DNA from 2 places in the Azospirillum aestuarii genome. Region 1 is predicted to be linked to the other one. Evidence: riboswitches for the same ligand, from Rfam matches in the RefSeq annotation. Region 1 holds a riboswitch; the other holds the start of a gene.

Region 1 (3,350 bases):
CGGCCCCGCCGTCGTCTGCACGGCATCGGCCAGGGCCAGCACATAGTCCCGCTGCACGCCGGTCGTCCATTCGGTGATCTGGGACCGCAGGAATGTCTCGTCCCGCCGTGCCACCAGCTTGCGGACCATGGAGGCGAAGGGAGCCTTGCGTCCGGACAGCGCGAGGCTGGTCATCAGGTCTGTGTATTCCCGCCGGTCCAGAAGCGGGCCGTCCATGACCTCGATCCGTTCCTCCAGCGCGCGGTCCCCCAGCACTTTGCCGAAGTTGAACAGGCCGTGGAAGCCGAAGGCCGGTCTCGGCACCGGTGTCCGTTCGAAGGCGAAGCGGTCGGCCATGGCCTCCGGGGCGAAGCGGATGCCGGCCTTTTCCAGCGCCGGGCGCTCGGTCCGGCAAATCACGTGGTCCTCGGGGATGCCGGCTTCGAAGGGCAGGTCGCGCAGCCGGTCGAGCAGGGCGGCGGAGCGCAGGGAGAAGCCACCGTTCCCCACCGTCATGCCGTCCTCGTACCAGCCCCAGCGGGCGCCGATGTAGTCGAAGGCGCGGAACTCCTCCGTCCAGGCCTGCGGATCGGCGACGAAGCCGTCCCACTGGGCGATCAGGACATGGCCCGTCGTCACGAGCCGGCGCAGGCGGACGTTGATCGTGTCCGAATAGTCGTCGATGTCGTGGATCGGGGCGATGCGGTGGAAATCGACGCCGGGGATCTTCGGATCGCGGTCGGAGAGCAGCAGCACCCTGGAGAAGCGGCAGGCGGCGATGCTGTCCCGGATAGCCATCTCGACCAGGGCGTGGTTCGCCGTGTCGGCGAACACCAGCGTGCAGTCCTCGATCCTCACCATGCCGTTCCCCATTCTGCCGCCGGCGTCAGCCGCCCGCGGGCGCGGATCGTATCACGGCGGTTGTGGGGCTGCCACGGGCGGAGCGCCGGTCATCCTTGACGGGCGGGGGCCGGTCCCTTAGCTTGCGAATGTTCCCTGGGGGGCCTCGCTAGGAGGCTGAGACTCCGCCGGTCCGGCGCTTTCATCCGGACAACGCGGTGACCCATCGAACCTGATCCGGGTCATACCGGCGTAGGGACGGGACTGAAGGGCGGCACGGCGTACCCCCATTCCATCCAGACACCGCTTGCTCCGGCAACAGTTTGTTGGCGTTGCAAAAGGTGTGCGGACGTGACCGAAGCCCGACTTGTCGAAGAGCTGCTGGCCTTCATCGCCGCCGGAGAGGCGGACGAGGAGGCGTTCAACCGCATGGCGCTGGCCGTCTTCGCCCACCAGTTCGAGACCAACGCCCCCTACCGCCGCTTCGCCACCCAGCGGGCGCGCACCCTGCGCACGGTGAAGAGCTGGCGCGACGTGCCCGCCGTGCCGATCAGCGCCTTCAAGGACCTGACGCTGAGTGGACGGCCGCCGGAGGAATGCCCGCACGTCTTCATGACCAGCGGCACGACCAAGGGCGTGCGGGGCAAGAGCCACCATCCGACGCTGGCGGTCTACGACCGCTCCATGACCGTCAATTTCCGCCGCCGTTTCATGGCGGGCTATGACCGGCTGCGCATGGGCATCCTGTTCCCGACCGAGCAGGCAATGCCCAACTCCTCGCTCGCCCATTATCTGGCGCTGGCCAAGAGCGAATTCGGGATGGCGGAGAGCCGCTACTTCGTGTCCGACGCCGGGCTGGACGTGGACGGGGCCATCGAGGCGCTGTCGCGGGCGGAGGCGACCGGCGAACCCTATGCCCTGCTGGGGGCGAGCTTCAGCGTCGTGCATCTGATGGACGCGCTGGCCGAGCAGGGGCGGAGCTTCGCCCTGCCGGCGGGCAGCCGCATCCTCGACACCGGCGGCTTCAAGGGCCAGTCGCGGGAGATGGCGGCGGAGGAGTTCTACGGCCGCCTGTCCGCGACCTTCGGCGTGCCGCGCCGCCTGTGCATCAACATGTACGGCATGACGGAGCTGAGCACCCAGTTCTACGACGACGGCAACGAGGTGTGCCCGTCGGTGAAGTCCGGACCGCACTGGATACGCAGCCGGGTCATCAACCCGCTGACCGGGCAGGAGGTGCCGCGCGGCAGCGTCGGCGTGCTGGTCCATCACGATCTGGCCCATTTCAACTGCGCGTCGGCCATCCTGACCGAGGACGCCGGGGTTGAGGTGGACGGCGGCTTCCAGCTTCTCGGCCGGGCCGACGGGGCGGATGCCAAGGGCTGCTCCATGGCGGTCGAGGACTTCCTCAAAGCGGCGCGGGCGACTTGATGGAGCGGGCCGGGCATCTGCCGGGGCTGTCCGCCGACGCGGTGGACTGGCGGACGCTGACCTTCCGGCGCGGCGCCGAGACGCTCGACGTGGCGGTGCCGGTGCTGAGCGAGGCGCAGATCGCTGAATTGGCAACGCGGGTGCGGACCAACGCGCGGACTTACTTGAGAAGCCGCACCGTCGCGGAGATCGCCGCCACCATCGACCGCGCCGTCGCCCGGCTGCTCGACCGCGACGACCCGTGGCGGCGGAAGGCGGAACGGCTGCTGCCGCTGGTCACCGGCTACGACGCCGAGATGGTCCGGTTGGGGCTGACCGGCTATCTGAAGACCTTCCGCGGGCCGGAGCTGCGGAAATTCGTCGCGGAGGATTTCGCCAACCCGGCGGTGCTCGACGATTTCCAGCCGATGCCCAAGGGCGGCTTCGCCCGCGCCTTCGGGCCGGAGCTTCTGCTGCATGTCTGGGCGGGCAACGTGCCGGGCCTGCCGTTGTGGAGCCTGATCTCTGGCCTGCTGGTGAAGGCCGGCACGGTCGGCAAGCTGCCGAGCGCCGAGCCGCTGTTCGCCGGATGGTTCGCCCAGATCCTGGCGGAGATCGACCCGGAACTGGCCGACTGCATCGCCATCGTCTGGTGGAAGGGTGGCGACGCGGCGGCGGAACGGGCGTGGCTGACCCGCGCCGACACGGTGGTCGCCTATGGCGGAAACGACGCGCTGGAGGCCATCCGGGCGCGGGTGCCGATCACCACGCGCTTCCTGCCCTACGGGCACAAGATCAGTTTCGGCATGGTCGCCCGCTCCGCGCTCGACGCCGGGAAGGCGGGGGCGGTGGCGCGGCAGGCGGCCTACGACGTGGCGCGCTACGACCAGCAGGGCTGCTACTCGCCGCAGACCGTGTTCGTGGAGCGCGGCGGGCGGGTGTCGCCGCGCGAGTTCGCCGGCTATCTGGCGCACGAACTGGACGCCCTCGGCAGCAAGTTCCCGCGCCGCCCCCTGTCGATGGGCGAGGCGGGCAGCGTCGCGTCCTGGCGCAACGCGGAGGAGACGAAGGGCTTTGCCGACCCCAGCCGCGCCCTGCTGGGCGATCCGGCGGGAAGCTGG
Region 2 (3,350 bases), on a different contig from region 1:
TTATCTTCTGCGCCGCCTTCTTCCTGCGCGCTCCGCAAAAGGATCAGGTCAAGGCCTCGACCAAGGTCCTGCAGTCCCGCCGTGACTACACGCTGAAGGAAGCGCTGCAGACGCCGGTGTTCTGGGTCATGATGCTCATGTTCATCTGCACCGTGTCGGGCGGTCTGATGGCGGTGGCTCAGCTCGGCGTGATCGCCCACGATCTGGGCGTGAAGGAAGCCCCGATCAGCCTGTTCGGCATCACCATGGCGGCTCTGCCCTTCGCGCTGATGCTCGACCGCGTGATGAACGGCATCTCCCGTCCGCTGTTCGGCTTCATCTCCGACCACATCGGCCGTGAAGCGACGATGTTCATCGCCTTCACCTTCGAAGGCATCGGCATCCTGATGCTCAGCCGCTTCGGCCACGACCCGATCATGTTCCTGATCCTGTCGGGCATGGTGTTCCTGGCCTGGGGCGAAGTGTACAGCCTGTTCAGCGCGACCTCGGCGGACACCTTCGGCACCAAGCACGCGGCGAAGATCTATGGCGTGCTGTACTGCGCCAAGGGCGTCGCGGCGCTGCTGGTCCCGCTGGGCAACCTGCTGATGGAAGCCACCGGCACCTGGGCGACCGTGCTCTACATCTGCGCCACCATGGACCTCATCGCGGCCTTCTGCGCCATCGCGGTCCTGCGGCCAATGCTGCGCCGGCACCATGCCCGAAACGCCGAACTCGCCGCCCAGCAGGGTACGGGGGGGCTGGCGGTGCAGACCGGCCACTGATCGGTCCGCACACTTTCGGTTCCATGCCTCGGATAAAGGCCGCCGCGCGCACCCCGCGCGGCGGCCTTTCTTCATTCCAGGAAGAAGGGGCGGTTGTGGCCTTCGCCGGACTGGTTGAAGCGGTCCGACGACCAGAGGCCGTCCGGCTGCTCGTCCTGCGGATCGGAATTCCACTCGTCGTCCTCCCGCATCAGCAGGGTCAGGCCGTGGCCCATAAGGCCGGCCAGGGCGACGAAGGCGATCATCTGGGATTCGAGCATGGGACGGGCTCCGGGCACTCGGGAGGGGCTTTGTTTCTTGTTGTGGTGCAGCATAGTGTGCCGGCTCAGGCTGCGCAATAGGATTTTGTATACCAGATAATGGATACCAGAATCGCGTCAATTGCATTGATGAGGCGGGATTCGCCGCGAATGGGCGTTGACGCGGGTGGGGCGGATCGTTCAGCATGGCGACGTTCCAAGGGGAGCCCCATAGCACGGGGCTGAGATGATGCCGTAAGGCGCCGAACCCTTTGAACCTGATCCGGGTCGTACCGGCGTAGGGACAGGAACAAATGGACCACGGTCACGCGCATCCCCATTGCGCACCCCTATTATGGGGACCGCTCCGGTCGTCCGTTCTGCCGCTCCGTCACACCCGGATCTCCAACGATCCTATGTGCGATGGAGATCCAAGCAGATGCCCGACTCTCTTCCCCCCGCCCCAAAGGACGCCACGCCGTCCGACCCTTTCACCGTGACGACCGGCCCGCTGCCGTCGTCCAGCAAGGTCCATGTGGCGGGGGAGCGCTTCCCCGATCTGCGCGTGGCCATGCGCGACATCCATGTCGGCGGCGGTGAGCCGCCGGTGCGCGTCTACGACACCTCCGGCCCTTACAGCGACCCCGCCGTGCAGACCGACATCCGCCGCGGTCTGGCGGAGCTGCGCCGTTCCTGGATCGAGGCGCGCGGCGACGTGGAGGTCTACGAGGGCCGCGAGGTCCGTCCGGAGGACGACGGGCTGCGCGTCGGCGAGGCGCGCGCCGTGCCCGTCTTCGACCGCGCCGGGCGCCGTCCGCTGCGCGGCAAGCCGGGCCGGGCGGTCACACAGATGGCCTATGCCCGCGCCGGCATCGTCACGCCGGAGATGGAGTACATCGCCGTCCGCGAGAATCTGGGCCGCCAGCGGCTGGCCGAGGCGGCGGCGAGGGACGGTGACGATTTCGGCGCCTCCATCCCCGATCACGTGACGCCGGAGTTCGTCCGCGACGAGGTGGCGCGCGGGCGGGCGATCATCCCGGCCAACATCAACCACCCCGAATCGGAGCCGATGATCATCGGCCGCAACTTCCTCACCAAGATCAACGCGAACATCGGCAACTCCGCCGTCGCCTCCTCGGTGGGGGAGGAGGTCGACAAGATGGTCTGGTCGACCCGCTGGGGGGCGGACACCGTGATGGACCTGTCCACCGGCCGCAACATCCACACCACGCGCGAGTGGATTCTGCGCAACAGCCCGGTCCCCATCGGCACCGTGCCGATCTATCAGGCGCTGGAGAAGGTCGGCGGCAAGGCCGAGGACCTGACCTGGGAGATCTTCCGCGACACGCTGATCGAGCAGGCGGAGCAGGGGGTGGACTATTTCACCATCCACGCCGGCATCCGTCTGGCGCACATCCCGCTGACCGCCAAGCGCACCACCGGCATCGTGTCGCGCGGCGGCTCGATCATGGCGAAATGGTGCCTGTCCCACCACCGCGAGAGCTTCCTCTACGAGCGGTTCGAGGAGATCTGCGAGATCATGAAGGCGTACGACGTCGCCTTCTCGCTGGGTGACGGCTTGCGCCCCGGCTCCATCGCCGACGCCAACGACGCCGCCCAGTTCGCCGAGCTGGAGACGCTGGGCGAGCTGACCAAGATCGCCTGGAAGCACGACGTGCAGGTGATGATCGAGGGGCCGGGCCACGTGCCCATGCACAAGATCAAGGCCAACGTCGACAAGCAGCTGGCGCTGTGCGGCGAGGCGCCCTTCTACACGCTCGGGCCGCTGACCACGGACATCGCGCCGGGCTACGACCACATCACCAGCGCCATCGGCGCCGCCATGATCGGCTGGTTCGGCACGGCGATGCTCTGCTACGTCACGCCGAAGGAACATCTGGGGCTGCCGGACCGCGACGACGTGAAGGTGGGCGTGGTCACCTACAAGATCGCCGCCCACGCCGCCGACCTCGCCAAGGGCCATCCCGGCGCCCAGGAACGCGACGACGCCCTGTCGCGCGCCCGCTTCGAGTTCCGCTGGCGCGACCAGTTCCACCTGTCGCTCGACCCGGAGACGGCGGAGCGCTTCCACGACCAGACCCTGCCGGCGGAGGGGGCGAAGGTCGCGCATTTCTGTTCGATGTGCGGGCCGAAGTTCTGCTCGATGAAGATCACGCAGGAGGTGCGGGAATACGCCAACTCCGGCATGGCCGAGATGTCGGAGAGCTTCCGCGCCAAGGGCGGAGAGATCTACCTGGAGGAGGGACAGGCGGCGGAGTAGCGGCTGAGTCGAAAAGGGGACGCCCTCGCGGGCGTCCCCTCGCTTCGGCTCCTTCCCCAGGCGGGG

Evidence for each region. A riboswitch is a leader RNA that binds a small molecule or an ion and turns the genes downstream of it on or off. The one in region 1 is predicted to bind thiamine pyrophosphate.
Region 2: linked by a shared signal. The riboswitch ahead of thiC (phosphomethylpyrimidine synthase ThiC) and the one ahead of JJL56_RS16210 (LuxE/PaaK family acyltransferase) in region 1 are both predicted to bind thiamine pyrophosphate.

The regions. Positions count from the first base shown of each region.
Region 1 is NZ_JAEPIV010000008.1:85,676-89,025, forward strand. It holds gene JJL56_RS16205 (DUF5672 family protein) at 1-840, opposite strand, end outside; TPP riboswitch at 967-1,096, shown strand; gene JJL56_RS16210 (LuxE/PaaK family acyltransferase) at 1,171-2,250, shown strand; gene JJL56_RS16215 (acyl-CoA reductase) at 2,250-3,350, shown strand, end outside.
Region 2 is NZ_JAEPIV010000009.1:7,123-10,472, forward strand. It holds partial or broken gene oxlT (oxalate/formate MFS antiporter) at 1-764, shown strand, start outside; gene JJL56_RS16840 (hypothetical protein) at 836-1,024, opposite strand; TPP riboswitch at 1,214-1,326, shown strand; gene thiC (phosphomethylpyrimidine synthase ThiC) at 1,443-3,284, shown strand.